DNA from 3 places in the Brevibacillus sp. AG genome. Region 3 is predicted to be linked to each of the others. Evidence: predicted binding sites of a transcription regulator. Region 3 holds the regulator's gene; each other region holds the start of a gene.
The links. The regulator Rex, encoded in region 3, represses fermentation and respiration genes when NADH is low (regulators of the CRP and FNR family bind a similar motif). The targets are predictions, from matches to a motif close to TTGTGAAATATTTCACAA.
Positions count from the first base shown of each region.

Region 1: the regulator Rex is predicted to act here: its motif matches at 1,639-1,656, upstream of POF51_RS21420 (DUF1641 domain-containing protein).
Region 2: the regulator Rex is predicted to act here: its motif matches at 1,594-1,611, upstream of hcp (hydroxylamine reductase).

Region 1 covers NZ_JAQMYO010000008.1:72,532-82,872, forward strand. Annotated here, with positions in the region: gene POF51_RS21415 (NAD(P)/FAD-dependent oxidoreductase) at 1-985, opposite strand, end outside; gene POF51_RS21420 (DUF1641 domain-containing protein) at 1,029-1,484, opposite strand; gene POF51_RS21425 (hypothetical protein) at 1,775-2,440, opposite strand; gene obgE (GTPase ObgE) at 2,449-3,726, opposite strand; gene POF51_RS21435 (Spo0B C-terminal domain-containing protein) at 3,740-4,324, opposite strand; gene rpmA (50S ribosomal protein L27) at 4,433-4,726, opposite strand; gene POF51_RS21445 (ribosomal-processing cysteine protease Prp) at 4,734-5,084, opposite strand; gene rplU (50S ribosomal protein L21) at 5,098-5,409, opposite strand; ribosomal protein L21 leader region at 5,420-5,498, opposite strand; gene POF51_RS21455 (Rne/Rng family ribonuclease) at 5,556-7,031, opposite strand; gene aac(6')-35 (aminoglycoside 6'-N-acetyltransferase AAC(6')-35) at 7,139-7,690, shown strand; gene POF51_RS21465 (M50 family metallopeptidase) at 7,687-8,523, opposite strand; gene POF51_RS21470 (M23 family metallopeptidase) at 8,516-9,301, opposite strand; gene POF51_RS21475 (cold-shock protein) at 9,460-9,660, opposite strand; gene rodA (rod shape-determining protein RodA) at 9,969-10,341, opposite strand, start outside.
Region 2 covers NZ_JAQMYO010000006.1:316,962-327,302, forward strand. Annotated here, with positions in the region: gene POF51_RS17850 (YcdB/YcdC domain-containing protein) at 1-156, shown strand, start outside; gene hcp (hydroxylamine reductase) at 235-1,530, opposite strand; gene POF51_RS17860 (nitrate/nitrite transporter) at 1,676-3,175, shown strand; gene POF51_RS17865 (Crp/Fnr family transcriptional regulator) at 3,258-3,965, opposite strand; gene POF51_RS17870 (hypothetical protein) at 4,151-5,191, shown strand; gene POF51_RS17875 (molybdopterin oxidoreductase family protein) at 5,178-7,352, shown strand; gene POF51_RS17880 (4Fe-4S dicluster domain-containing protein) at 7,345-7,914, shown strand; gene POF51_RS17885 (Rieske (2Fe-2S) protein) at 7,931-8,464, shown strand; gene POF51_RS17890 (hypothetical protein) at 8,448-8,651, shown strand; gene POF51_RS17895 (hypothetical protein) at 8,680-8,997, shown strand; gene POF51_RS17900 (hemerythrin domain-containing protein) at 9,025-9,567, shown strand; gene POF51_RS17905 (DUF4183 domain-containing protein) at 9,731-10,015, shown strand; gene POF51_RS17910 (DUF4183 domain-containing protein) at 10,123-10,341, shown strand, end outside.
Region 3 covers NZ_JAQMYO010000001.1:869,682-880,022, forward strand. Annotated here, with positions in the region: gene POF51_RS03780 (WIAG-tail domain) at 1-392, opposite strand, end outside; gene POF51_RS03785 (AAA family ATPase) at 571-2,082, opposite strand; gene POF51_RS03790 (hypothetical protein) at 2,075-2,602, opposite strand; gene POF51_RS03795 (cell wall elongation regulator TseB-like domain-containing protein) at 2,755-3,234, opposite strand; gene POF51_RS03800 (hypothetical protein) at 3,264-3,968, opposite strand; gene POF51_RS03805 (hypothetical protein) at 4,102-4,281, shown strand; gene POF51_RS03810 (amidohydrolase) at 4,345-5,649, opposite strand; gene POF51_RS03815 (redox-sensing transcriptional repressor Rex) at 5,666-6,289, opposite strand; gene POF51_RS03820 (ComEC/Rec2 family competence protein) at 6,305-7,210, opposite strand; gene dinG (ATP-dependent DNA helicase DinG) at 7,252-10,155, opposite strand; gene POF51_RS03830 (tetratricopeptide repeat protein) at 10,247-10,341, opposite strand, start outside.

The DNA of each region.
Region 1 (10,341 bases), on a different contig from region 3:
AGTGTGCGAAGAGATTGTGACCTACTACTTCGCCCATTTGCCATGCCAGTTGCGCAGTCGGAGGGAATGGACGACCTTCTGGCCCCATTACGACCGCACTGTCACCTGCAAGGAATACATCAGGGTGAGAAGTGGATTGCAGGAATTCTGTAACAGTTGCACGTCCGCGGTTTACTTCCACGCCGCACTCAGCCACTACGCGATTTCCTTGTACGCCACCTGTCCATACCATTGTTTTGGTTTCAATGGTACCGCCATCTTTCAGACAAACTGTGGTTTCTTTCATTTCCGTTACAGGTACGCCTGTCAGGAACTGAACACCGCGTTTTTCCAAACTCGTTTTCGCACGCTCAACCAGGTCAGGAGCAAAACCAGCCAAAATGGATGGACCTGCTTCTACGCAGTAGATGGATACGTCTGCAAAGTCTACGCCGTGTTTGTGGCACAGATTTGGCAGCATATCAGCGAATTCCCCAACCAGCTCGATACCGGTCAGACCGCCACCACCTACAACGAAGGTAGCATCTGCTTTATTTTTGCTCGTCTTGTATTCAATCACGCGCTCTTCGAGGTGTGCTCGCAGACGATTTGCTTCTTCTACAGACTTCAGTGTAAAGCTGTACTCTTGCAGACCTGGGATTCCGAAGAATGCGGTTTCACTACCCAGCGCAATCACCAAAGCATCGTATTTGATGGAATCGCCGCTCCCCAGTGTAACGCGTTGGGAGTCGAGACCAATATTTTCTACCGTGTCTACTACGAGGTTAATCTCTTTGCCACGCAGCAATCTTTCCAGAGGGAGCGCCACGTTTTGTTCAGACAGGTTTCCTACTGCCAAGCGGTGCAGTTCCGTAATGATTTGGTGAGTAGGAAAACGGTTTACCACCGTGATCGACGCTTCTTCAGCCGTCATGTATTTACGTGCAGTCAATGCGCTGAGCAAACCGCCATAACCGCCGCCTAGAATCAGAATATGCTTCGCCATGCCAAATCCTCCGTCCTTGTCTTACATTCCATAATAAAAAATACTAGCGTTTTTGTTGTTGACGTTCTGCTGATACTTCCAGAAATGCTTGTGCGAAACGCAAAGTTTTTTGTACTTGCGGATCCTTGAGCATTTTGAGAATACCGAACAAACCGATAGTAGACTCTTCAACATGAACACGGTCATTGGCTTCAATGGCTGCTTGCGCAATACCTTTCGCTTTATCAGAGATCGGTTTTACGAACTCTTCCATTCCGCCTTTGATGTCGTCGATCAACACATGATCATTTGCTACTGTTTGTACCAAATCATATGTTTTGGTCAAAAGAGTTGTCAGTTCTGCCAATTTAGGCAGGTTCGCCACCAATACGTTAAGTGACTCTTGGATTTCTGGTTTCATCAACTGATCGAGTACATCTTGTTGCTGCGCTGGTGCCAGAGTTGCAGTGCTTGCTACTTCAGCAGCAGCTTGAGCTTGTTGCGTAGTTGTTTGAGACATAAAAAAAACGTCCTCCTTTGCTTTGGAATAGAGGCCTTTTATTCTCGATGCCTGTTCATACGAGTAACGGCCGCTATTCTCCCTGAAAATCCGGTAAAAAATTGCTTGTAACATTTTTCACAAAGTTAAGCAGAAAACGGATTCGAATAATAAAAAGTGAATGATTTCACAAGTATTTATTCAGGAAAGCGTACACAACAAATCATGAAGTGAACAGGCTCGATGTAGAACTCTATGTACTCTACTATATACCTTCTTCACAGGAACATCAAAGGAAAAAAACCGCTTCCTTAGGAAGAAGCGGTAGTTGAGAGCTTTTTATAGTAATCTTTGATGAGTTCATGGTGCTTTTCATTGATATCCGTAAAGATTAATTCAATGATCGATTGTTTGTCTTGGAACGTTTTTTCCACGATTTTCGCCATCATGACGATCTCCTGCGCTTGCTTCGGTATCTTGAAAGACAAGTGGAGAAAATCGCCCTTCGACACATAACCGTCCGTTCCCAAAACAAGACGGGTAGGAGAAAATTTCAGCAACACTGCCTCGCCTTTTTCTTCGATCGGTCTAGCTCCCATCACCTTGTAAGGGACAGAAATACCGAGATCTGGGGAGATGGGATCCTGCTTGCGCTTTTGTGTAATTTCTACCCCTATACTAATCGGAATCATCCCTAAAAGCTTGATCGGCCAAAGCGTTTGCTCTGAAACTACTTCCAAATCAATGGTATTCACTGCCGCATCCGTTTCCCAACGAATGCGTACAGTTGATCCGAGAAGCTCTGCTTTCGTTTCAGGCTTCATCTCGTAGGAAACTACGAGATAACTGCCCTTTGCATGTTCAACCATAACTTGGACAGGTGTCTTCACCTGCTTGGAGATGATTAGCGGTAGCATCGCACCGCGTTGGAGTCGTTTATCCCCCAAAAATGGGTTCAGTGATGGGACATCAATCATGGTTTTTGTCACTCCACAAAGTCAAACTCTAATTTGCCGATCCGAACGGTATCCCCGTCTTTTGCTCCCAGCTTGCGCAGAGCATCATCTACACCCATAAAGCGCATTTGTCTTGCAAAACGCTGAGCTGCATCATAGCTGGTCAGATTGGTCATGCGTACGAGCTTCTCGATCTTTTCACCGCTGACAACAAATACTTCGTTATCACGCGTAATCTCGAATTCCTCTGGTTCTTTTTCTGCTCGGAACACCACGCGCTCTTCCACTTCCGCAACTTCCTCAACAGCAGGCTTGTCCGGAATCGTCGCCAAGGCATCCCCGATCGCATACATCAATTCTTGTACGCCTTGACGGGTTGCAGCAGAGATCTCGTACACCTTCACATCTGGAACCTTTTCCTTGAAAATACGCAGGTTTTCCACTGCTTCTGGCAGTTCCATTTTGTTCGCGACTACAATTTGCGGACGATCTTCGAGCTTCAGGTTATACATAGTCAGCTCTCGGTTGATCTGCAAATAATCCTCGTATGGATCGCGTCCATCTACCGCTGCCATGTCAATCACATGAACGATCAAGCGCGTACGCTCTACGTGACGCAGGAATTGGTGACCAAGACCCACACCTTCATGCGCGCCTTCAATCAATCCTGGCAAGTCAGCCATTACGAAGCTCTGCTCGCCCAAGTCCACAACACCCAGATTCGGTGTCAGCGTCGTAAAGTGGTACGCCGCAATTTTTGGCTTCGCCGCTGTTACACTAGACAGCAAGGTGGATTTTCCTACACTCGGATAGCCAACCAAGCCCACATCTGCAATCAGCTTGAGCTCCATGACAATGTAACGCTCTTGACCTGGTTCTCCGTTCTCCGAGATGTGTGGGGCTGGATTCGAAGAGTTGGCAAAACGAATATTGCCTCGTCCACCACGTCCGCCTTTTGCGATCACAGCACGCTGACCCTGCTCCACGAGATCGACAATCACTTCTTTAGTATCATCATCAATGACAGTTGTTCCCGGTGGCACGCGCACGACCATATCTTCCGCGCCAGCTCCGTGCTGAGATTTGTTGCGGCCATGCTCTCCGCGAGGTGCTTTGAAATGTCGTTGATAGCGGAAATCTACCAGTGTACGCAGACCTTCGTCCACGACAAACACGACATCTCCACCTTGACCGCCATCTCCACCCGCTGGACCACCCAGCGGTACGTACTTCTCCCGGCGAAAGGAGACGGCTCCGTTACCACCGTCCCCGCCTTTTACATATACTTTTACCTGATCGACAAACATGGTGTCACCTCTTTCATTCCGCGAATGGGATCACCAAATTCAGGACCCATTCTTCTTCCGTATGTATCCACTCGGTGACCTCCACCGTACTCTGTTCGCTTTTACGTATCAGCTTTTCCAATTCTTCCATTCCGGATGCACGTAGTACACCGGCCAGGTCAAAACGAAAATGAACGCCACGCTCATCCATTTGCAAGCTTACCTGCATGCTGGCTGCTTCGTACCCGCTCTGATCTACATGATCGTTCACTGTGCATAATATCTCTGACACCAACTGGAACAAGTCTTGCTCGTTCAAAACTACTCGCGTGAGATCCACATGATTGCACACGTCTACTTCTAAAAGCAATTCATTGTTCAGTGCATTAAATGTCAAGAAGAAGACGGACAACAAGGAGCTATTCAATCGGGCAACCATCGATTCCTGCATCGCCATCTGTGCAATGCGTTTCAAATGGGCCTCTCCTTGTTCAGTACGGTTCAAATGCAAATAGCCGAGCAGAACCTGAACGTGGTTCAACCAGTCATGCCGCTGCCTGTTCAGAACGGTCAGCAGTTGGTCTGTCTGATGCGTAAACAGCCTCCGCTCGTCCCCCATCACATTCACCCAAGTCGATAAGAATATCTTTCCCATCTATTGTACCATAAAAAAGAGCCGGACAAAAAGAAAACCCAGCTATATCGCTGGGTTTTTCTTAACAAATATTTACGCTTCAGAAGCAACTGGCTCGATCACAACTTGTTTGCGATCACGGCCCAGACGCTTGAAACGAACCACACCATCTGCAGTTGCAAACAGAGTGTCGTCTCCGCCTTTCATTACGTTCGCACCTGGGTAAATCTTTGTTCCGCGTTGACGAACGAGAATGTTACCAGCAGTAACGAATTGCCCGTCGCCACGTTTCACGCCCAGACGTTTGGAAATGGAATCGCGACCGTTCTTTGTGGAACCTACCCCTTTTTTCGATGCGAAAAACTGAAGGTCCAAGTTAAACAGCATGTTCATATCAGACACCTCCCTGCCATTTATGATCATTTACTTTTACGTATTTGCCGTAATTCGCCTCAACCGACAAAAGAGCAATAACCATGCTCTCTGCCAAAAGCTGTTGTTTCTCTCGTGCAGTCTCATCATCCGAAGAAGAAAGGCTCCACTTCAAGAACCCACCGCCTTCTTGTGCGACAGCGACATCAGGAGTGATGCCCGTCAAAGGTTGGATGGCGTTTAATATACCAAAGCTGATGCCTGATACAGCAGAACAAACGATGTCTGCCCCATAGGCACCCGCATTGGCATGTCCGGAAATACTAATTTCATGGATACCGTGCGACGCACGGCTCACGATCACTTCAATCATAACAAGTCACCAATTAAGCGTTGATCTTTTCGATCACAACTTTAGTGAATGGTTGACGGTGACCTTGCTTGCGACGGTAGTTTTTCTTGGCTTTGTATTTGTACACGATAATCTTTGCAGATTTACCGTGTTTTTCTACTTTACCAGTTACCGTTGCACCAGCTACTGTAGGAGCTCCTGCAGTAACTTTGCCGTCTTTGCTTACGAAGAGAACTTTGTCAAAAGTAACAACGTCTCCTTCGTTGCCAGCCAATTTCTCGATGAAGAGAACTGCTCCCTCTTCAACTTTGTATTGCTTTCCACCGGTTTCGATAATTGCGTACACTGTGTGCACCTCCTATACTCAGACTCGCCTTTACAGGTGCGTCGACGAGCGACGGCTTATTTACCTGATTCGTGCGGTTACAGTATGCACGAGGCATATCTGCATGACAACCATTAGGTTATCATAGCTACAATAGCCCAGTCAAGTTATTTCGATTGTAAACGCTCCGCCTCTGCCCGATTTCCGACGTATCCAATTCGAAACTCATCCGGGCTCATCGCAGGAACAAGCTGCTTATAGACATGGACAGGCCATGTGATTGCTTCTGCTTTTTCCCACTCCTCTATCATGTCCAACAATCTTGGCGGCATGTCCACGAGAACAGCCTCCGCATCTTGGCTCTTTGCCAATGCGGTGACTTCGGCGTACATGCGCCGGAACAGCTCGTCTACTCGCCAAACTCTCCCTCGGCCCTTGCATGCCTCACACGGCTCCGTCAGCCGCTCCGTCAGGCTCGCACGCACTCTTTTTCGCGTCATCTCGACTAATCCAAGCGACGTCATCCCGAGAACAGTCGAAGGCACAGGGTCCTTCGCCAGCTCTTGTTTCAATCGCGAGATCACTCGCTCCTTATTACTCTGCTCTTTCATGTCGATGAAATCAATGATCACGATGCCACCGATGTCTCGCAACCGCAGATGCCTGGCAATTTCAGTTACAGCCTCGAGATTGGTCACCGTCACTGCCTGCTCCCGCTGTTGCCCTCCTCCACCTGTGAATGAACCGGTATTTACATCAATGACCGTCATCGCTTCAGTCCTGTCGATGACCAAGGACCCTCCACTCTTGAGCGGCACATGTCGATCACGAGCACGAATCAGCTCCGCCTCGATACCCAAGTAGTCAAAGAGCGGCTGTTTGCCCTGATACCAGCGAAGCTTCTCTTGTACTTCTGGAGCAAAAGCTGCCAACGCCGCTTTTACCTGCTGATGAGTCGTCGCACCTTCTACCAACAGCTCATCCATGCCAGTTGCCAAGCCATCTCGGAGCGCCATCTCAATCAACTCTGCATCCTGAAAAATCCGTCCGGTCGAACGGAGTCCCTCCGCTGTTCGCAGCATTTCCTGCCAGCGATTGCGCAAATAGACCAGCTCGCTTATGAGTGTCTGCTCTTCTGCTTCCGCCGCTTCCGTGCGCAGAATACAGCCTTCTCCTTGCGCTACTGTCGAAGAGATCACCTGTTGCAGTCGTTTTCGTTTGGTATCATCGGTTATTTTACGAGAAAGCGAAATGCTTTCTTCAGTCGGAAGGTATACCAGATAACGCCCCTGCAAGCTGATCTGCATCGTGATTTTTGGCGCCTTCATTTCCAACGCCTCTTTACTCACTTGAACCAATACCTTTTGCCCTACATGAACGCGTTCCGCAATACTTGGTTTCGCTGCTCCACCTGACTGCACACCGACTGTGTCATCTACATACAAATAAGCATTTTGGCCTGTACCAATATCAACAAAGGCAGATTGGATGCCAGGCTTCACATCCGCGATCCGTCCCTGGTAAATGTCACCAACGCTTGCGTGTGCTCCCACATCCTTTGTACGCCATTCCTGCAATTTCCCGTTTTCCATGAATGCGATGCGGATGCTGCTACCTTGTGCACTAATCGCTACTTGCTTCACTGTTTTCACTCCTTATTCCCCGTGCAAACGTTGCCCAAAAGAAGGATAACCGGGCTCATAGGAAGTAATCTAACATAGCTGCTAAGTCAAGGTAAAGGAGATCATCCATGATTCATGCAGGTGATTTAAAAATAAGAGCCTTATCCCCCGATGATGCCGTTCACTTAGTCAAATGGCTTTCTGACGAGCGCGTTTTGGCCTATTATGAAGGTCGCGATCGGCCACATGACGAGTCCCTCGTGCAGCAAAGCTTTTTTCCGGAAGACGACAGTGAAACTCGCTGCCTCATCTTGTACACGGACAAACCGATTGGCTATGCGCAATTTTATCCACTTGATACTCTGGAAAAACAACTGTATGGGTACGTAAAAGACGTCGTTGTCTACGGCATGGACCAGTTCATCGGAGAGCCTGCTTACTGGAATAGCGGTATTGGCACTCAGCTCGTTACAGCCATCCTCCACTATCTCCACAAGGAAAAACGAGTACAAAAAGTAGCGATTGACCCGCAAGCCTGGAATGAACGAGCCCTCCGTTGCTATGAAAAATGTGGCTTTCGAAAAGTAAAAAAGCTTCCTCTGCACGAATGGCACGAAGGAAGCATGCGTGATTGCTGGCTGATGGAATGGACCTCTCCTGCTGATATGACTAGAGACTAAAGGAGCTTGCCAACTGCGGCGTCGTGCTTTTGCTCAAACAAAAGGGCATACAATAGCTGTTCCTCTGCCAAGAGACCTGCACCTTGCACGTAGAAAAGATGGGAGTATCCCCGCCGCAGCTTGTGTGAGACCGCCAGTACCGTCTCCTCAGGATGCACGCGTATCGCTTGAACGGCAGCTTCTTCTTGCTGCCGATCGTATTTTTCTACAAGAAAGCGAAAAAATTGATAAGGAAACCGCAAAAATGCCTGAATGTTCAATACCAATAAATAAATCCCGATTACTGCTAAGTTGTACTTCAACTCCAAGCTGGACATCCCCACCATGATCCCCGCAAACAGCGTACTCCCCGTCATCGATATCATCGTCGCCTGCCTATACGACATAAACCAGCATAGAACGGCCAACAAGATTCTCCCGCCATCCAACGGCCAAATTGGCAACAGGTTAAACAGCGCAATCGTCAAATTGCTTACCAAGAAAAAGCGGGCCCACTCTTCCGTCCATATTCCCATAAACCAAAACAAGTACGAAGCAGCCATCATCACCATATTTAAGAAGGGTCCGGCGAGTGCCACGACAATCTCATCCATTGGGTCCGTGGCGTAGGAGTCTTCCATCGTTGCTACTCCGCCAAAAGGAAGAAGCTGCACTTCTTTTACGGTCCATCCGAGCTCGCGCGCCATCGCTACATGCCCCAATTCATGGATCAGCACGATGACAAACAAGGTAATGACCTCCAAAAAATGGCCTGTCACCACGGACAAGCCGATCACCGCCCAAAATAGCAGGTGAATGCGAAACCGAATGTCAAGCCAGCCTCCCCTATTCAAATGGTATCACTTCCAGGGGATTAACAAATTGCTCATTCACTCTCGCCCCTACATACAGATGACGAGATGTCTGGTCCATTACCCGTGCGGTTCCGATGACTTGACCAGGTTTAAGGACCTCGTCCTTCGTCACCCCTATGCTATCGAGATTGCCCAGCCATATCTCCCGTCCTTTGGTTAGACGAACAATCACTGTCGTCCCATAATCAGGCTTTTCTCCGACAAACGCGATCCAGCCAGCTTCTCCAATCGTGATTTGATCGTTCATTCCCGTATGCAGGATCACATTTGCACTCTCTGGATCATAGGATTTTACGACTTTCCAGCTACTGGAGAGCTTCCACACAGCATTTGCATCCTTTGTTGTACTCGTGGCTGGCACAGCAGGGGGATTGGTAGGTATCGAAGGAAGCATCGTCGGAATCGGACCAAGTCTCGCTTCATACCAGTCCGCTACTCCTGAAAAATTAAAGTCCCGTGTCATGACTTCCCTCGCGGAGCTTTTCCAAGAAGCAGGGATCAGCGTTGTTTGAAACAAAATATAAGCAGCACCAATCAATAAAACAGATGCTAAAATTTGCACGCCCCACTTTTCATGGGACGGTGGCTGTTCCATCATATCTTTCTCACGTGGCGAGTAACTGAATGGGTCTGGCGATTCTTCGATGGGATCTTTCCAATCATCGACGTAGGGAGTATAGCTGTCTCGTGACTGCGTTCGGATTCTTTCCAAACGCTCTCTCCGTCTTTCTTTTACTCGATCTACTCTTTCAAACATGTCCATCCCTCCGCAGGCCAAGCCTTTAGTATCATCCTATGACTTGTCTACCTGCTTTATGACGACCATCGCCCCTCTCCAACGACCTAGTGTATCGAGTGGAAACACGCAAAAAAGACAGTCTCCCCATTGAGAGACTGCCTTTGAATCTGTCAATTTTACAGTTTAGTTACGCTAGCAGCTTGTGGTCCACGGCTACCTTGAACGATTTCGAACTCAACCTTTTGACCTTCGTCAAGAGATTTGAAACCTTCTGACTGGATTGCGCTGTAGTGTACGAATACGTCGTCGCCACCCTCAACTTGGATGAAGCCGTATCCTTTTTCTGCGTTAAACCATTTTACGATACCTTGTTGCATGAAACAAAACCTCCCTGAACATTACGCCTCACGAGGCGAAAGAGTGTAGCGTTAACCTCTTTTTTACAGATAAGCCTTTTGCGTCAAGGAAAAAAAGTCATACGAATTGCGATTGACAATTGGTGACGTCACTCACAATACGTACGACTCCATACCAATCAATCAAACACTATAACTTGTAAAAATGGTTAACTTAGGATGATTTTAGCATAAATTTTTGCATTTGTCACGCATTTCATGAGTGTACAAAAAGTCTTCTATTCATCACCGGAAAGTGGCGAGAACCAGAAGACTTTTTGAACAACTCCTTAATCAAAACGTAACTTGTCCTTACGCATCCCAATATTGAGCACCACACCAATGATCAGGAAGTTGGTTACAAGCGAGCTCCCTCCGTAGCTAATGAACGGAAGCGGAATACCCGTAATCGGCATCAACTGAATCGTCATTCCGATGTTCTCAAAGATCTGGAAGGTAAGCATCCCTACGACACCTGCGACAACGTATGAGCCGAACGGATCTTTTGCCTCCATCGCGATGCGGATCATTCGGTAAATCAAGACGAAAAACAAAATCATCAGCAAGCCTGCTCCGACAAAACCCAGCTTTTCTGCAATGACGGTAAAGATAAAATCACTCTCTCCTACCGGCACCCATCCAAAGCTCGCTTGGGTCGGCGTA
Region 2 (10,341 bases), on a different contig from region 3:
TCGCTCGAACTCTACTACTTGCTACCGGATATAGAGTTTAACGAGGTAGAGCAACCAAAACCGCGGCTTGTTTACCGCCTCAGCGGAGACAAAGGAGTTGTCGACGCACACACAGGAAAATGGATCAGTTTTTTAAAACGTGAAGAAAGCAAATGAGCAATCGCGAATGAAAAAAACGGCTGTCAGTGGTTAGTCTTACAACTAACCTTCTGCAAGCCGTTTTTTCTATTTTGCCTACTGAGTGATTCCCAGCATTTGTTTCATATCTTCTTGGGCATCACCAATCAATTGGATATGGAACAAGTCTTGTAGTACTTGCAGAACACCAGGCTGAATGAACTCAGGCAATTTTGGGCCAATCCGTATATCTTGTATCCCCAGGCTAAACAGACCGAGCAGGATGGCAACCGCTTTTTGTTCAAACCAGGAAAGAACGATACTTACCGGCAGCTCGTTCACTTCACATTCGAAGGCATCGGCTAATGCAGCTGCAATCGTAATGGTAGAAACCGAGTTATTGCACTGTCCCAAATCGATATACCTTGGGATGTCGGTACCTGGCACGATGCCGAAATCTACATCGTTAAAACGGAATTTTCCGCAGGAGGTAGTAAGAATGACTGCTTCTGGCGGTAAGGACGTAGCCAATTCACGATAATACTCGCCTCCCTTGCCAGGAGCGTCACAACCAGCGATGACGAAGAAGCGTTTGATCTTTCCTTCCTTGACTGCCTGAATGATTTCAGGGGCGATGCCGAGGACCGTTTTGTGATGATACCCGGTCGTCAATGTCAGTTCCGATTCGATGGAAGCCTCAGGAAGAGACAATGCTTTTTCAATGAGTGGCGCAAAATCGTTATCTACAATTTTCGTCACGTTCTCCAATCCGGTTATATCATACGAAAAGAAACGATCGGCGTAGCTGCCTCGAATGGGCATCACACAGTTTGTTGTAGCCAGTATGGCGCCGGGAAATTTCTCGAACAATTGACGTTGATCGTACCATGCTTTCCCGATGTTTCCTTTCAAATGAGGATATTTCTTCAGTTCGGGATAGCCATGTGCAGGCAGCATTTCGGAATGCGTATACACATTGATTCCTTTACCTTCTGTCTGTTTTAACAGCTCTTCGAGAGCAAACAGATTGTGCCCCGTAACAATGACGCACTTTCCTTCTATTTTATTTTGCGAGACTGTGATTGGCTGCGGGACTCCGAAATGATCCGTATGAGCCCGATCCAAAAGCTCCATGACTTTGATGGCGGCTTTGCCTACTTTCATGGCCATTTGCAAATGTTCATCCAAGTTAAAATTCACATTCGTCAATGTAAAATAGAGAGCTTCCTGTGTAATCCCATCTACTTCAGGATCGATATAGCCTAGTTGACGAGCATGTGTTGCATAAGCGGCAATTCCTTTTAAAGCAAAAATAATGGTATCCTGAATACTCGCAAGATCTTCATTCTTTCCGCAAACGCCGATGACCTTACAACCACCTGATGGAGTCTGTTCACATTGATAACAAAACATGTATAATCCACTCCTTCGATTCAAGATTTCGCTTTGATTATAAGCGGATTGCCTGGAAGGAGGCTGTGATTAAAATCACAACGGGAAAAAACATTGCCTCTTATCATAGTGGATGAAGAAGATTCCCAAGTTGAGGGGTGTTGTTATGGTACGAAAATGGCAGTTGCCGTTACAAACGTTGAGTCTTACGGTCGGTTTCATGGTATGGGTCATTCTGTCATCGCTCATGCCTTTTATCAAAGAAACCGTACCAATGAGTGCAAGCGAGGTGGCGTGGGTGACAGCGATTCCAGTCTTGCTGGGATCGTTGCTGAGAATCCCCGTAGGATATTGGAGTAACCGATTTGGCGCGAGAATATTATTTAGCATAAGCTTTCTCTTGCTGCTGGCTCCTGTTTTTTATATTAGCCAGGCGACCACTTATACAGATTTGTTAATAGGCGGGCTATTTTTGGGGATAGGTGGAGCGGTGTTTTCCGTTGGTGTCACGTCTCTCCCTAAATACTATCCGAAAGAGAAGCATGGTTCTATAAACGGAATCTACGGTATGGGGAATATTGGTACAGCGATAACCACTTTTGCAGCGCCAGTTCTGGCTAAATCGTTTGGATGGGCAAGTACTGTACAGATGTTTCTGTTATTGCTTGCGGGATTCGCTGTACTTACCTTCTTGATGGGGGATAAAAATGAACCGAAGGTAGTGACTCCTCTTGGTCAGCAGATCAAGAGTGTCTACAAAAACGAAAAGCTATGGTTAATCAGTTTGTTTTACTTTATTACATTTGGTTGCTTCGTCGCTTTCACCGTGTATCTCCCGAATTTTTTAGTGAGCCATTTCCAATTGGATAAAGTAGATGCAGGTATGAGAACAGCAGGGTTCATTCTTTTGGCGACACTGGCGAGACCATTGGGAGGATGGCTAGGTGATAGGTGGAACCCCTTCAAGGCATTGATGATTGTGTTTGCCGGGCTCGCCTTGTCTGGTATTGTCTTATCGTTTTCGCCATCGATTTTAATGTATACGGTAGGGTGCTTGTTGGTAGCGATATGTGCCGGAATTGGTAACGGTGCCGTGTTCAAATTAGTGCCGATGTATTTCTCGCGACAAGCGGGGATTGTAAATGGGATCGTATCTGCCATGGGGGGATTAGGAGGATTTTTCCCGCCGTTGATCTTAACGCTGCTGTTTAATCTGACGGGGCATTACGCGATCGGTTTCATGGCGCTATCGCAGTTTGCACTGGCAAGCTTGGTCTTGGTGATGTGGATGTTTTATCAAGAAAAGCTGCAGCTCGCCGCCACCATTATGGAAAAGACGGGAGAGGCGATACTGATTACCGATACACGCGGAGTCATAAAAAGTGCGAACCATGCTTTTACGAAAGTGACCGGTTATGAGATGAATGAGGTGATAGGCAAGTCACCCAATATTTTAAAATCAGGCAGACAGGGTGCCGACTTCTATCAAAAGATGTGGGACTCGATCAAGAAGAATGGCTATTGGCAAGGAGAGATCTGGAATCGCCGGAAGAATGGGGATCAGTATCTCCAATGGTTAACGATCAGCGCGATTCTGGACGATGCAGGAGACGTTGAGTACTATGCGGGCATGTTCAGCGAGCTTGCGGAGCAAAGACATGGATAAAGAAGCTTGAATCACTTATGAAAATAGTCTTGGACGGACAAGTCCAGGACTATTTTCGTGTAGATATGTATGTAGAGTTTGCTCACATTTGGCAAATATCAGGAGGGCAGTCATCACAAAAAATGGCTTCTTTTAAATAGGCAAGGTCTTTAATCAAGATAAACCCCTGGGGAAGCAGATCAATGGTGTCCTGTTTTTTCAGATCGGAAAGCATCCGGTTGACACTTTCTCGTGTCAGGCCAATGAATTGTGCCAAATCACGATTGGTAAGGGAAAGGTCGATGAGGATTCCTTCGGGGTGTGGCTTGCCGTACGTGTTACTCATGCGGATTAGCGTTGAATACAAGGCGCCGATTTTGCCATTGAGTAGCAAATCACGAAATTTAGACTGCATCCGTCTGTTCATCAATCCCATCCAACGCAGGAAGTCTACGCAAAATTGACCGTTTTTGATGAGCATTTTTTCCAACCCTTGTCGCGGGATGATCCATATCTCACCCTCCATCAACATGGTGCCTGTGGAGGTGTACGTCAATTCCTGTTCGAAGAGCCCGGAGACGCCGACTAGCTCTCCTGCACCAAATACTTGCAGAGTCAGTTCTTTTCCATCGTTCGTGTTTTTTGTGAGCTTAATTTGGCCCGACGAAATTAAGAATAGCTGATCGGCTCTTTCACCATCCAAAAACAGAACGGCTCCGGGAACGAAATTTTTCCTAACAGAAAACGTTTCAAGGCTATTCACAAAATCGGAAGAAATCTGCTGTACAAACGTTGTGCCATTTCCGGTCATGTGGTCCCTCCTACAACAAGGATACAAAGGTAACTCATTATATCATCCGAAATTGATGGTTTGGGAAGAGGAAATCGTCCTGATTGTGGCAAGGGTGTGAGGTAAATCACAACCTGGGTTACGAGCCATTGCTACAATGACCTCAAGCGAAAGGAAAAAATGAGCAGCAGCAGGGAGGGTGTTGTATGAACTATCTATTTGCTTCCAAGGTGGCGAAGCGTGCTTTTATCATCATTGCTTGCTTGTTCGTCCTAAGTTACGTGGGAACACGTTTTTTCACGCATATTGATCTGGCGCTTTACGGCTATATGGTGGGGACTCTTGTCTTTATTGGAGGCTTCCTATACCGATTTTCTGCGTGGGCAGATCGCCCGCCAACGAATGTCATTCTGAAAAAGGGGCTACGACTTCTCTTTCGTAAAAGCACGGCGAATACAACGGTAGATCATCTGGCCATCTATCGCTTTATTTGGAATCGGGGATGGTATCGCTGGACACAGCACATTTTGCTGGGATGGGGATGCATCTTGGCCGCGTTTGTCACCTTTCCGTTAGTTTTTGGCTGGATGTATTTCACGATGACGGACAACGGCTACTATCAGGTCGTGTTCATGGGTGTGGATGTTCTGACAGTACAAGCAGATGGCTGGATTGCCTTTCTCTTTTACAACGCGTTGAACATTACTGCTTTTATGGTCATCGGTGGAGCAGTCATGGCATTGTATCGCAGATTCAAGAACATGCAGGCACGGGCTGAACAATCCTTTGTCTACGACTTTTTACCTTTATACCTGCTACTGTTTATCAGTGTGACAGGCTTGATGTTAACCGCAAGCAACATGTTCTTAGGGGGCTTTGGGCACCCGGTCATATCCGTCACACATCAATTCGCAGTGATTGTGACCTTGATTTATCTGCCATTCGGAAAACTGGCTCACATACCGTTCCGCCCGATGAGTGTGTTTGCACGTAATTATCGCGAGCACTATGGCGAGCAGGAAATGAAAAAGTGCAAAGTGTGCAGCAATGAGTTTGTTTCTGCGGAACAGTCGGCAGATGTGATCAATGTACTGGGTAAAAACGAAATGGCTTTTCAAATGGAAGAAGGATTCCACTTGGCTGAACTTTGCTTGCCGTGCCGCAGAAAATACCGGATGTTCCGTTTCACAGGAGTTCCTACGCACGAGATCAATGCCAGGGAGGCAAATCAACATGCCAAAGGATAAATTTTTTAAAGTGATTGAAAATAAGATACATCCGAACGAGAAATTGGTCAGCACGCACTGCTGCTACTGCGGTATGCAATGCGGGATGAACCTGCGTGTAGATACAACGACGAACAAGATTATCGGCGTGGAGCCACGGTACGATTTCCCTGTCAATCTGGGTAAGATGTGCCCAAAAGGGGTGACGGCTTATCAGCAGGTGAACCATCCAGATCGGATACAGCGGCCGTTGATTCGAACAGATGCATCTTTAAAAGGCACGGCGGAAGGATTTCGGGAAGCGTCATGGGAGGAAGCACTAGACTTGATCGTTTCCAGGTTCAAGGAATTGCAACACAACTATGGCAAAGATACTTTGTCTGTTTACTCTGGCGTTTCCATGACGAACGAAAAATGCTACCTCACAGGTAAGTTTGCACGGGTCGCCTTGCAAACCCGCTATATTGACTACAATGGCCGCTTTTGTATGTCCTCCGCTGCGGCAGGATTGAATCGAAGCTTGGGGATTGATCGCGGTTCTACCGTTCCCTGGACGGATATTCATCAAACAGACTGCTTGTTTTTGGCCGGTTCAAACGCGGCAGAGTGTCATCCAACCAGCATGTTTCGTATTTGGGAAGTGCAAAATCGAGGCGGTTATCTGATCGTAGCCGATCCACGGGAAACGCCTTTGGCACGTCGAGCTGATATCCACCTGGATCTGCGGCCCGGTACAGATTTGGCACTGGCAAACGGAATCGTTCATCTCCTGATCAAGAATGGGCATATGGATGAAGACTTTATTCGAAATCATACGAATGGTTTTGAAGAAACAAAAGAAGTGGTTGCTATCTTCACACCGGAGTATGTCAGCGAAATAACAGGGGTTTCGGTGGAGAAGATTGTGCGGGCTGCCGACATTTTCGGGAGGGCACCCGATGCGATTGTGATGTTTTGCCGTGGTGTGGAGCAACAGGCGAAAGGGACGGACAACGTATCGGCTTATACCAACATGTCGCTCGTCACAGGAAAGATTGGCCGTCCAAAATCAGGTGTTGCAACCCTTACTGGTCAAGGAAACGGTCAGGGCGGGCGGGAACACGGGCAAAAAGCCGATCAATTGCCTGGCTACCGCAAGCTCGACAATCCTGAACATGTGCGTGAAATAGCATGTGCCTGGGGCATTTCCCCGGAAGAGATGCCGCAGAAAGGTGTCTCTGCCTATGAGATGTTCCAGCTGATGAAGGATAAAACGATTCGCAGCTTATACTTACTCTGCTCCAATCCGGTTGTAAGTGCGCCAAATCTAAACCATGTTCGAGAGTCCCTGAAAAGTTTGGATTTTATGGTTTGCTGCGACTTTTACTTGTCCGAATCAGCTGAATACGCCGATGTCGTTCTTCCTGTTACGACTTGGGCAGAAGACGATGGAACGACTACCAATCTCGAAGGTCGCATTATTCGTCATCGTCAGGCACAGGAATGGTTCGAAGAATCCAAGCCTGACTGGTGGATTCAAATAGAAATCGCCAAAAGAATGGGGCGCGGACAATACTTTACGCACTTGAAGTCTCCACAGGATATTTTCAATGAAATACGTCAGGTCTCCAAAGGCGGAATAGCTGACTACTACGGGGTCACCTACGAGAAAATTGATCAAAACAATGGTGTTTTCTGGCCGTGCCGCGAGGAGGGCGACGAGGGACAGCCCCATTTATTCCTGGATAAAAAATTTTATCACCCGGATGGCAAAGCCAAAATATGTGCGCTGCCTTACCGTCCGCCAGCGGAGGAGCCGGATGAAGAATATCCTTTGCGGCTAACGACGGGACGAGTTGTGTTCCACTATTTGTCCGGGAACCAGACAAGACGAATCCCGTTTTTGACGGACATGTATCCTGATCCTCTGCTAGAGGTTCATCCAAAAACAGCGACTCGTTATGGCATTGAACACGATGAGATGGTCACTCTGAAAACGAGAAGGGGCGAGGCTCAGTACCGTGTGAAAGTGATCGAGGCCATTCGAGAGGATACGGTGTTCGTGCCGTACCACTGGGGAAAAGCGGAGTCTATCAACCTGCTGACCAACCCGGCTTTGGATCCTTACAGCAAAATGCCCGAGTTTAAAGCTTGCGCCGCGAAAATCATCAAGCACAAACATGGAGGAGTTCGCCATGGGTAAACAAGTCTTATACATCGAAATGGACAATTGCATCGGTTGTCGAAGCTGCTTGGCGGCGTGTACACAGTGTGGAGGTCACGACAACCGAAACCGAAACTACGTACTGGATGTGGACCCGTTTATCAACAGACAAACGATTCCTCTCATGTGCTTCCATTGTGTTAATCCTGCTTGTGCCCGCAGCTGTCCTGCTCAGGCGATTCAAATCGCAGATAATGGGGCCGTATTGTCAGCTTTGGTAGAGAAATGCATCGGTTGTCAAAATTGTACGATTGCCTGCCCCTATGGAATTCCCAAATTTGATGAAGAACAGAATCTCATGTACAAGTGCGATCTATGCTACGACCGTACGAAAGAGGGAATCCCGCCGATGTGCGCTTCGGTTTGCCCGACAAACACCTTGCAGTGGATTGAGGAAGCAGAGCTGGAAGAAAAACGGGCACAGATTCCTTTGGCCAATGGCAAATGGACTGCCAGCCACGACCCGGATGTACTGGAAGGCGAAACCAATGTGAAAATTAGCCTGCCTGGCATTCTGCAGGGCAAACAGAAGCTATTCTAGAGGGGAGAAATACCTTATGGAGAACGAGAAAACCCGCCCAATTCCGTTGAAGGATGACAATTATACACATAACATCAATCGTTCCAATGAGCGTAGTCTGGATCGACGGAGTTTTATGAAAACAATGGTAGGAGCAGCCGGGCTTTTCGCGGCATCTACTCTACCATGGGGGGCATTAGCTGCCAAGGAGCTGATGAGTTCATCCAGCAAGTCGTATCCCACACAAAAAATCGCGAATCTCAGCGATATAAAACCCGGAGATGCGATCGAGTTTGCTTATCCAGGAGAGCATGACAGCGCGTTGTTCGTATATGTGAAGGAAAAAGAATACAAGGCGTATCAAAATGCATGTACCCACCTGCGTTGTCCGGTATTTTGGGACCGAGATGAGAAAGAGCTGCTATGTCCTTGCCATCATGGGAAATTTGATATCGCCACAGGTAAGCCGCTCGCTGGTCCCCCAAGAAGACCACTTCCGGAAATTGTGCTTCAAGAGAAAGATGGAGCCGTATACGCTGTAGGGGTGAAGAGATATGAAGAGCAGCTATAGAGGTGTCATCCTATTAGTATTGATCTTGTTCGCCAGCATTGCTTGCACCCAGTACACAGTCAATATGTATTTTGCACAGCGATATATGGAGGTGCTATTGCTCAGCGGTGCAACGGTAGTGTTGTTCCCACTGGCATGGATGGTATTTAGAAAAGACCAGCGGGATCGAAGAGAACAAGGGAAATAATCTGGGGAAGGGAGTGTGATCAGTGACCATGAATCCTAGTAAGAGAACGATTGTCGAGCTTCACCAAGAGCTGCCTGCCTTGGTGGATAAAAAGATGGGGATACTCATTCAAGATTTGGCGGATAATGCCGAACCACACAGTCCAGCTCTCTTGGAAAGGCAGCTGGCAAAATGGGAGATCACGGAGGATGAGGAGCATCTGCGGCTCTATTTTAATCCTTGCCAGTTTGTGGCGATTCCCATCCAGAATGGACCGGTTGTTTTTTCGCAAGAGGATGACTGTATTCAAATGGTTGCTAGGGACAATCGGGGACAGCTAGCGTATCGCATTTCTTTTGGTAACTAACTCCCACTAGTAGATGGAGGGATTGTAATGGGACCACCGCCTATAGGATGTATGGGGATGATGCAGGAGTTTGAAGGGAGAAGGAAGCTGTGTCCAGCTCTGGAAAAATTGAAAGAGGAGCACCTATCATTAGCTGAGCAGATGAATGAGCTCGTACATCTAGCAAATAAGCTGAAATCTACAGCAGAACCTACTAGAAGAAAAAAAGGCTTAACAGAGCTTCATGAGCTGGCGTCCTCGTTTCGGGCAGAACTGGAGAAACACTCCAGACGCGAGGAGGAAGACCTGTATCCCCTGATGGCTAACTATATCGAACGGGAGATGGGACCGATTGCTGCCATGGAGGAAGAGCATGATCTTATTCATGAAAGCCTGATGTCGTTCATGCGAATCGTAGAAAAGGAAAAGTCTGAACCTGTTGAAGTAGAAGCTGTCCACACTCATTTGCTGAAGTCAGTAGAAATACTCTTGGAGCATTTCTTTAAAGAAGAGAGTGTGCTGTTCCCGATGGCAGAATACGTATTGAATGACGCAGAGAAAGAGCAGTTGCGAGTACTGTTTCAAGAGTAAAAATCATGTAGCCCTCCTACTGAAAAAGTGGGGGGGTGATTTCATTTTCCAATCATTTTCTTTCGAGGGGAAATGTGCATATTTCTACTGTCATTTGTCGGTTTCAATCGGATGAAACTGATCATTTACTAGTAGGGATTAAATAGAGAAGGGGGTGTTTTAAGTGCCGATTATAAAACCTTATCTAACCTCATTGAGATTTACGTCCACGATGAGTGCTGGAACTGGTACTGGTGCAACGTTTGCCATTGCGGCAACTGCATTTACCACTGACACTGGCGCTGCTGCGACAGCATTTCCTAGTACGTTTGCTTTTTACAATCTCTACGTCAATGGAGTGCTTCAGGCAGGTAATACTTCCACAATCACAACGACAGCGATCACGATTCCAGATGGAAATGCCGAAAACGGTGGTACACCCGTAGTTGTAGAATTTGTCGTTAACTAAGGTGAATAGGTTGGTGGCCCCAGGTGGATGAAATGTGCCTGGGGTTCACTCATGTGTGTAAATCGGAGTGAACGGTCGAAGCACTTCGAGAAAGGACGAGTGATTTCATGAGGCGAAATGTCACACAGTCATACACAGTGAGGAGACAGTGTCTGCAAATCGTCCCGCCATTAGGTTGTCCCGGGATTTTTCCAGTAAAACCCTCCCCAACTTGTCCTCCCTGTCCCCCATGTCCATGTACTCCTGGTTTAATACGAACAGAAACCTATCAGTATACGGCCATTTCAGATGGAGTCAAAAACATGTATACCAACAGTGATGCTGTC
Region 3 (10,341 bases):
TCCTGCTTGGAATTTGAAACCTGTCTGGAAGTTGTATCCTGTCTGGAAGTTGCATCCTGCCTGGAAGTTGAAACCTGTCTGGAAGTTGTATCCTGCCTGGAAGTTGAATCCTGCCTGGAAGTTGAATCCTGTCTGGAAAACGAGTCCTGTTTGGAGGATAGGTCCTGCTTGGGTACTTTGGGAATCGGTTGTTGTTGCTCTTTCGGTGTGGCAGCAGAGAGGGGAGGTATTCTCTGATCGCTCTCCAAATTACTTTCAAGCAGATTTAATTCGAGGTCTTCCATCCACTCCCGATCGGGTGATGATGTATATGAGAGCGGTAACTCGTGCATGGTCTGCCTAAAGGTTTTGCTCAGACTTTTGTTTGCTTTTCGCCGGTTCACATTGGCCATAGGGTCTCCTTGCCTCCTGATTTCATTCCCGTATCACTCTTGTAGGATATTCATCCATTTCCCTATTTGGCACCGTGTCTACAAAATTGTTTCATCCTTATTGGCCTAAGTTTCCAGCCAACACAAAAAAACCTGCTTGGCCAACTCTCCCGTTGGCTAGCAGGTTCTTTATCTTCATTTATACAGCAACTTCTTCTTTCGTTTGTGACAAAAGCGTTCTGAATTCATCGCCTTGCAGAACTTCCGCTTCCATCAATGTGTACAAGCCTGTTTGGAATACGGAGTCATATTGTCTCAAAAGATTGCGAGTTTCTACGAGCAACCCTTCCAGCAGACGCTCAACCTCGTCATGAATACGACTCTTCTCCACGTATTGCAAATGTACAATCCCCAAATCCGACATACCGCTTTGTACAATTTCCTGTGCCATTCCCAGCGCTTGCTCGAAGTCATTCTTCGATCCAGTACTGCGCCCACCGTAGTAGATTTCCTCCGCTACGGCTCCTCCAAGGCTAACCATGATTTGCTTTTCCATCGCATCCTTGGTATACAGATAGCGGTCTTCCATTGGATTTTGTCGGACGTACCCTAGTGCTTTGCCACGTGGACTCAGCGTGACCTGCGAGACAGAGCCTGGTCGCACCATCTCACTGACAATGGCATGCCCCAATTCATGGAGAGCAACACGCTTCTTCTCTTCCTCTGATGCTTCTCGATCTACTTTCTCTCCGAGCATGACCTTATCCACGGCATAAGCAAAATGCTTCGCAGTGATCTTGTCCTGTCGGTCACGCATGGCGTAAATAGCCGCTTCATTGGCTACACTTTCCAGCTGTGCGCCAGAAAAACCGAATGTCTCTTGTGCCACTTTTTCCAGTGTGACGTCTTCGCCAAGCGGTTTATTCGCCGTATGAATGGTCAAAATCTGCTCGCGTGCTGGCTTGTCTGGGAGATCAACGCTAATATGACGGTCAAAACGACCAGGACGCAACAGTGCTGCGTCGAGCATGTCTTTCCGGTTCGTAGCTGCCATGACTAAAATCCGCGGCTTGTCGGTCGTAGCTACACCATCCATCTCCGTCAACAGTTGATTCAAGGTCTGATCGTATTCACGTTGCTGTTGACCGTCCCTTTTTCCACCGACGACATCGATCTCATCGATAAAAATAATCGCGCTGTCTTGCCCATTTTTCTCTGCCAATGTCTTCGCTTCTTGAAACAATTCACGAACGCGTTGTGCACCGACACCGACGTACATCTCTACAAACTGCGAACCTGATGCCGCCACAAAGGCAGAATTTGTATAGTTCGCTGCTGCTTTCGCCATCAGTGTCTTACCCGTACCAGGAGGACCTGTCAAAAGAACACCTTTGATCGGGCGAATCCCGTACTGTTCAATTTTGTCTTTATACACGAGAAAATCAAGCGATTCCTTCAGTTCTTTTTTAGCGCGTTCCTGTCCACCAATATCGGCAAACTGCACGTCCGATTTCGGCAGCTCATGCTTGTTTGCTTTTCTTTTCCCACCAAGGGCGACATTCCCGCCTTGTCCATTTTGCTGACGGATGACCAGAAAGTAAATCGCCCCCAGTACGGCTCCGAAAACCAAGAATGGCGTAATATTTACACCTAGAAAAACAAGAAAAATAAACAGTGCAGGTACGACGCCGATCAGTACTTCCTTACGCACGTGCCGTCACCTCTTTTTCAATGGAACGGGGGATGATGGTGTAGAAATCCTCCGTTCCTTTTTTCAAGTAAACATAAATGTTCTCGTCATCCATTAATGCAGATGCTTCGTCCAGCTGATTCCCCTTTTTCCATTGTTCCACGAGGGCTGGAATGCGGCTATATTCATGCAGCTCCACCGCTTCTGTAAACACAAATTGACCGCTCTGCCAAATATCGTTCATCGCTGTCGACTGATTGTCTATGTCAATGACCACTTCTTTTTCCCCTGCGATCTTTTGTGTTTCCGTTAGCAAATTGCGATATTCTGCTGGAAACGTGTCAGGTTTTGTAACAGTTACATCTATTTGAATTTTATCTTTGCTGATCTCCAAATTACCCAATGTGGCGGACTGCATTTGTCCAATTTCTGCACGGATTGGCTCCTCAATCTCCATCTTTTGATACAAGAACCATCCTCCGAACAGGAGTGCCAAGGTTGCCACCAAAGATAATCCAATTGCGCTCTTTTTCAACTGCACGGCTACTCCCCCCATAAATATCGTTCTCGTTTTCTCTCTCTGCAACGTCCCCAGTATATCATATGAGTATATCAATTTCTTATACAGATGTTGGATGGAATGCCAAACAAGCCTTCTCCCATAAGGAAAAGGCCTGTCGTCAAGCAAGCGTATTAGGTTGGCGCGAGCACGTATGAGGTTAACAAAGCACCTGTGAATAGATCATAGTGAATATAGTGAAAACGACCGTCTTTGTCTTTGACAGTGACTTCCCAAAATTTCTTATCGTTTTCGAGACCAGGAACCAAATGAGTGATCTCCGATTGCGGGAATGACTTGTAAACCGCCTCTTCTACATTCTTTTTAGGAACAGCTAGATCCATTCGATCGAAACTAACTTTCTGATCGGTCATCCATGCTACAACCTGTGTACCCGCCTTATTTTTCCCAATGACGACAGCGTAGCTCTCCTTGCCTCGATATTCATCAATGGATTCAATCTCCGTGATTGTCGTGCGATCCTGGACCCACTGACGAACGGTTTCCTCAAATTGATTACGCTCTCCTGCTACAGAAGCCGTCAGGTGATAGGCGAACCCAGCTCCCGTAAGTAAAATGACGGCTACGATTGATAGGATAATTCGTACTAACACAGCAAAGTAACTCCTTTACGTGGCTGACATTACAATCGGAATCGAAGCTGGTCTCTCTTCACTCCAACTGCTGTTTGCATTTGCAAATCCAGCTCCAGTTGGCGAAGCTGCCCCGTAGTTGACTCGTACCATAGTTGGTAATTGACTTTCATTCCGTCTGTTACGTTCGAAGACAAATCCTGAATAGGGAAGGATGGACCTAACCACATCGATAATAACGAAGAGACTTCCTCTGGTGGAACCGCTATCCGATATCCACTCCATCCTTGCCCTGCAGTATCTTCAAGGCGTTCAGGACTAACCGATTGCAAAACTCCCTTGAGCAATACTGCGTGCTCATGCGGGGTGAACATCGCATACGGCAGTGCGGCATGATCCTGTATCTGGCCATCAATTCGCACCGATACTGGTTGCCCATCTTTTCTGGCTATTTCAAGCTGGTGGCCACCGATTTCTCCTGTGAGCTGAAATTGCTCATTTTGATATCGCCCATGCAAGGTCTGATCCTGCATGTATACCAGAAATGAGCGTTCCTCTTCCTTCGTGATCTGCTCCAAAAGCTCCGCTACCGTCGTCGCTGTCTGCTCCGTTCCTGCTGTTTGTCTGACCGCAGACGCAGTATCAGTGCTGTCTGTATTGGCTGATCGACTTACTGTCCCCAATACAATCCCAAGGAGAAATAGACCGAGTAGGATAGGAATGAGCCACCACAGCATTTTGGGCCGGATGTACATGTCGTCCCCCCTGTCCCATTTTTGTCTTTAGCCTATGCTATACGGGAAGGTTTTAGAACGACACGGAAAAGTTGCTAATCATAGCTTAAGGTCGGGCGGTCATACTACATATACACCCCGAGGAGGTGAGCGCGTGACATCTTCGCAACAAACCACATCTCCTGACATACTTGGGTTTCTGTTACAGGAATACCGCGTCTCCTGGGCAGGATTGTCGTCTCCCTTGCGTCAATGGTCGCACACACCCACTCTTCATTTTCGCCATCATCTCCTGACAAAAGCTGTGGCAAAAATGAACAACGGAACGTCGTAGTATCCAATTCCCCTACCTACACCTACACTGCCTTACTCCTGTCCCCCACCTGACAGGAGCCTTTTACCGTTTTAACGTTTGGAATACGCGGTTTGCTTCATAAATCGCGCGCTCCTCATCGATGGTCAACAGCTTATGATTACGCATCAAGAATTTACCCGCTACAATCGTATCTTTCACATCGCGTCCATTTGCTGCGTACACCACGTGTGAAATCGGTTGGTGTGCCGGGTGGAAATGGGCTTGGTGGCTATCCAGCACGATCAAGTCAGCTTGCTTACCTACTTCAATGCTTCCGAGTGTTTCCTCTTGGAATACCCCTTCTGCACCATAACGAGTAGCCATGCGAAGTGCTTCCTCTGCTGGAACCGCTACTGGATCGTTGTTCACACCTTTGTGTAGGATCGCAGCGAGTTTCAATTCCTCAAACAAATTCAAATTGTTGTTGCTTGCAGAGCTGTCGGTACCCAGGGACACGCTTACACCTTTTGCCAACATTTTAGGAACTGGCGCAACACCACTAGCCAGTTTTAGGTTGCTCACTACGTTATGAGAAACTCTTACGTTGTATTTTGCCAAAATGTCGATTTCTTCATCCGTTAGGTGAACAGCATGCGCGACGAGTGTTGGACGATTGAACATTCCCAGCTTTTCCAAATGCGCAACTGGACGAAGCCCGTAGTCCTTCTCGTTTTGACCGACTTCCCAAGCAGTTTCAGACATATGGATATGAAGCGGCAAGGAAAGCTCATCGGCTTTTTCGATAATTTGGGTAATAAATTCTGGCGAGCACGTGTACGGCGCATGCGGTGCCATCATGACGGTAATACGCCCGTCTGCCTGATTATGCCATTCTTTTGCAAAAAGAGTCGCGTCTTTCAGCTTTGTTTGACGTTCTTCTTCGGAGCACAGACCAATCATCCCTCTGCAAAGGCGAGCGCGCATTCCAGCAGTATCGACTTCCTTCGCCACGACATCCATATGATCATACATATCCACAAACGTAGTGGTACCGGTACGAATCATCTCGATAAGCGACAGCTGGGTACCCCATTTTACTGTGTCTCCCGTGAATTGCGCCTCCAATGGCCACATTTTGTCTTCAAGCCATTGTTGCAGCGGCAAATCATCTGCATAACCGCGTAGGAGGGACATACCAGCATGTCCATGCGTGTTGATTAAGCCAGGCAGTATGTAATCACCTTTTTGATCGATGACTTCATCGTATCCCGCTTCCGACAGGTCCTCAGGAGTTGGGCCCACATACGTAATCTTGTTGCCTTCGAATGCTACGGCACCATCGTAAATGACTTCATTCGTATCGTTAACGGTAATGACTGTTGCGTGAATGAGGATCGTCTTTTTCATAGTATACACTCCATTCTTACGTCAAATAGTAGGCCAAGCTTTGCAGGTTGGACGTCACATCCGCATAGTGAATGCGAACATCTTTTCCTGCGCGAATCGTCGTAGGGGCAAAATTCAAGATCCCCCTGATACCCGCTTGAGTCAACTGATCACATACGGATTGCGCTGCAGGTGCCGGTACCGTAATAATCGCCAGCTTGATTTGCTTGTCGACGACTGTTTCTTCCAGCTCTGATAAAGGCTGAATGGGTATACCTGCGACTTTTTTGCCCTGCTTCTCTGGATTATTGTCAAAGATGGCCGCAATCCGCATGTTATCTTTCAAATAAGCGTTGTAGTTACTAATGGCATGGCCCAAATGCCCAGCTCCGACCAAAGCGACACGGATTTCATCCGTTAGCTTCAGAATTTCACGGATTTTTTCCACCAGATAATCGACATCATAGCCGATTCCCTTTTTTCCAAAATCACCAAAAGCTGCAAGATCCTTTCTGATTTGGGCAGGATTCACATCAAGATTCTTGCCCATCTGTTGGGAGGAAACGGTGGTCACCTCAACTTGCTGCAAATAACTGAGGTAACGCAGATAAATCGGCAAACGACGGACGACCGCTTCTGAAATCTTTTCGTGTTTTGCCACGTTCGGTCTTCCCCCCTAATTCTTTTGCTTCAAAATCCGATATTCTTTTCCATTCGATAAAATGGTAATGGAACCGTCGTCGCTGGTAACGTATGTCTCGGCCCATGACTCACCCAAGCGCTCCATGACTTCCGTCTGACCGTCTTTCATTTGATCCCGTGATCGGCCTGTTTGAATAATGGCGACCTGTGGATCGACTTGCGTCAGAAACGGTTGCGAAGAGCCTTGATTGCTCCCCTGACCTGCTACCTTTAGCACTTCCGCCTTCAGTCTGTCATTTTGCCGTTCCATCAGTCGTTCTTCTGCTTTTTCATTCACGGCGCTCATAAATAAAAATCTCAATTGACCGTGCGTCAATCGAAAAACGAGAGAATTGTTCTGAGGCGATAAAAATAACGGTTCATCCGGGAGCAAAACTTCCATGGAGATTTCTTGGTCAAGAGTGAGTACTTGTCCTTGCTCTGCTTCCATCTGTTTTTGGTTGGAGCGAAGCAGCACGACATGGCGAAGCGATGATGCGATCAGCTTGGGCAAAATGACGGCATCTACAAGCACTTGCTGGCTCAATGAAGCGTAGCCTCCCATATGCTCAGGCTGGTCGTTCGTCAACACGACATAGTCGAGCCGTGTGATCTTGAGCTCTGCCAAGCGTGCCGAGAGAACGGGCCAATCATCTGCCGTACCCGTATCAATCAGCATCGTTTTGCCACCTGGCATTCTCAAAAGTGTACTCTCACCATGCGGAAGTGCCAAGTAGGTGATAATGAGACCCGAAAATTCCTGCTCTGTCTCTGTTTCAAACGGGTCATCTATCTTCACTGCTGCTTCTTGCAAATACAAATGGCTATCAATCGAGCATGCGCAAAGGAAAATCGCACTAAGAACTACAATCCACCAACGCCACTCTTTTTTCCATAACATTTATTTTATCACCTTAATCCCTATGAGACTATTGCTTCATTTTATGAATCTGACAGGGATTGCATACTAAGGAATGGCTCTATGCGTTCTCGAAGCGTTGGCCATGGACCGCTTTCGATCTGAAATGGCGGCAAAGATTGAAGGAATGAGCGTCCATATCTCGACTCAACCACACGCGTGTCAAGAACGATCACGACCCCGCGATCCAAGTGGTGGCGAATTAATCGACCCACCCCTTGTTTAAATTGCAGAACGGCTTGTGGAAGAGACAAGGACATAAAAGCGTTTTTTCCTTCTGCCTTCAAAAGCTCGGCCCTTCCTTGATACACAGGATGATTCGGTGGAGCAAACGGGAGGCGAACAATGACTAGACTGCTCAGCCATTCCCCCTGGATATCGACACCTTCCCAGAAGCTGCTCGTCCCAAGCAGGACACTTCTCTCCATGCTTCGGAACAAACGAACCAGCTTGCTCCGATTATTGCTATCGATTCCGTGACCGAATAGCGTATACGGTTCTGGAGCATCCGCAAGCCGTTCCTTCATCGCTTGGTAAACAAGTCGAAGCATCGAGTGGGAGGTGAATAGAATCAGCGTCCTTCCTTTCGAAGCCAGTACCACATCAACACACCCTTGAATGACCGCCTCCAAATACGTGTGGTCACTCTCTTTGCCTGGTGCGGGGAAATCAGATGGAATCAACAGTAATCCCTGCTCTTCATAATGAAAAGGCGATGGCAGTGACAAGGTACGCACTCGTTCCTCGGACAGTTGGTCGAGACCAAACTGGCTTTTGATGTAGGAGAAGCTGTTTTTGACCGTCAGAGTGGCTGATGTCAAGATCAGACTCCGCTTCTGCGCGAAAAGCGGTTCTGCCAGTGAGTCGGCAACCTTCAAGAGTGCTGCTGACAAATGAACTTGCTTGCGAGCTGTACGGGACTCTACTTCCATCCAATATACATACTCGCCATCCTGCTCAAGTAAAAAGAAGTGAAGCAGCTCCACAACATTTTGCCAGTCTTTGATGAGACCGAATAAATCTGTCAGTAGACTGCGTACGACAAATGGTGGCTTTTCCTCTTGCGGAGTCGTTCGCAAAAGCTGCTCGATGCCCGCTGCGTATGCAGTCATCCCTTCTATCAGCTTTTTGGTTACTTTGCGTATCTTCTCGTGCTTACCTACAAACGATTCGACCCGATAACGTACTGTCTCACGTCCTGCGTCCGTCGTCTCCTCCGCACGGTCTGATGCCCATGCATACAAGAGCTGTGTCCATTGCTGCGCTTTCTCACGTAAGGCAGCGGACTGTTTTCTCAGCTCTAAAAGCTTTGTGGCGACATCTTCTTCTACCGCAGGCATCCAGCTTTGCAGCTCTTCTGCGAAGCGGGAAATTGCCCCACTCTCTTCAACCGATGCACGATCTAACAAGAAAAGAAGCTGCGTGGTTGAAAACTGCTTGCCTAAATGCTGTGTCGCGGCATCCTCCAAATGATGGGCCTCATCGATGATGGCAACTTCATACGAAGGGAGGATTCTGTTTTCCGCTTGCAAGTCGCTGATGAAAAGGGCGTGATTGACGATGAGTACATCGACATCGCGAGCCCGTTCCTTCGCCTGAAAATAGTAGCAGCGACTAAACCAGGGACAAGCCCGGTTCAAACAAGAGCTCGTATCACTTTTTACCTGTTGCCACAGCAGTTGACCACTTGGAGGCATGCTCAGCTCCTCCACGTCACCGGTAACGGTTTGCGTGAGCCACGTCAGCATCTGTCCTTTAACCAAGCGCATTTCTTGGCTGCTTCCTTCTACAGGCTCGTCTACGGCTTGTTCAAATTTACGCAAGCATAAGTAGTTTCCTCTGCCTTTTAGCGTCGAAGCTGTAAAGGAAAACGGCAACGACTCCTGCAAGGTAGCGATTTCCTTATGGAATAACTGTTCCTGCAATTGAATGGTATTGGTACTGACCACCAGCTGCTGCTGATTGTGATGAGCCCAAATGATCCCCGGTAAGAGATAGGCTAATGATTTTCCCGTACCTGTCCCTGCCTCTACCAATAAATGGGCACCATTCTCCATTGCCTCATAGACGGCATGCATCATCGCTTCCTGAGCATCACGACGTTGATACCCCGACATTTTCGCCTGCATATGCCCGTTTTCGCCCAAAACATCCTCGAGCTGGTCGGCAAACGCCTTGGTCACTGTCGCATCGATATGAGGACGCTTCAGAGACGCTGTTCCTTTTTCTTCCCGCTTCCGAAGGGCCAGCTGGCGGTAAACATCCCACATGTCTGAGGAATCCGTTTCGGTTGGCGTTCCATCCAACTCTGGCAACTCAATGAGCTTTTCCATCTCAATCTGACGTAAAAGAACCTCGATATCAGAGCGAAACGAAGAGACGAGCATCTGCAGGCGCTGGATCGTCACAAGCGGCAGTTTCTTTAAAATATCCAACAAGTGGAGAAACAGTTGCGCCGTTGCAAGTGCATCGCTGTCTGCTTGATGGGGATTATCGTGCTCGATTTCCAGCTCAGACGCCAGTTCTCCGAGTCTGTAGCTATTTTGCATCGGCAAAAGAACGCGGGATAGCTCCACTGTATCAAACACGTAGCCGTCAAACGCATAATAGCCCTGGCTCAGCAGGGCTTCTTGTAAAAATTGGAGATCAAAGCTTGCATTATGTGCAACAAAAGCTCGCCCGTCCAATAAACGCAAGAAATCTGGAAACACTTCTTCCAAGGAAGGAGCATCTGCAACCATCTCATTGGTAATCCCTGTTAATTGGGTAATAAACGGTGGAATATCCTGGCCCGGATGAATCAGGGTGGAAAAACTCTCGGTAATCAGCCCGTCATCGATTGCGACGGCACCAATCTGAATGATGCTGTCCCCTTGGCGTGGATGGCTTCCCGTCGTCTCAAAATCTACAACTAGTAATCGATTCAAACGTTGTCACCTCGTAACCTGGGCGGAAACATTCAATCCGCACCCATTCACATTCGGCAACGATGGGAAATATTCCTGCTTTCCTGTACATTTAAGGCTGTACGAGCTCGGTTTGCATTTCTGATTGACCGAGCTTGCTTGCACATAATTGCAGATAGATGGGGATTTCCCATAACTGTTCTGCGA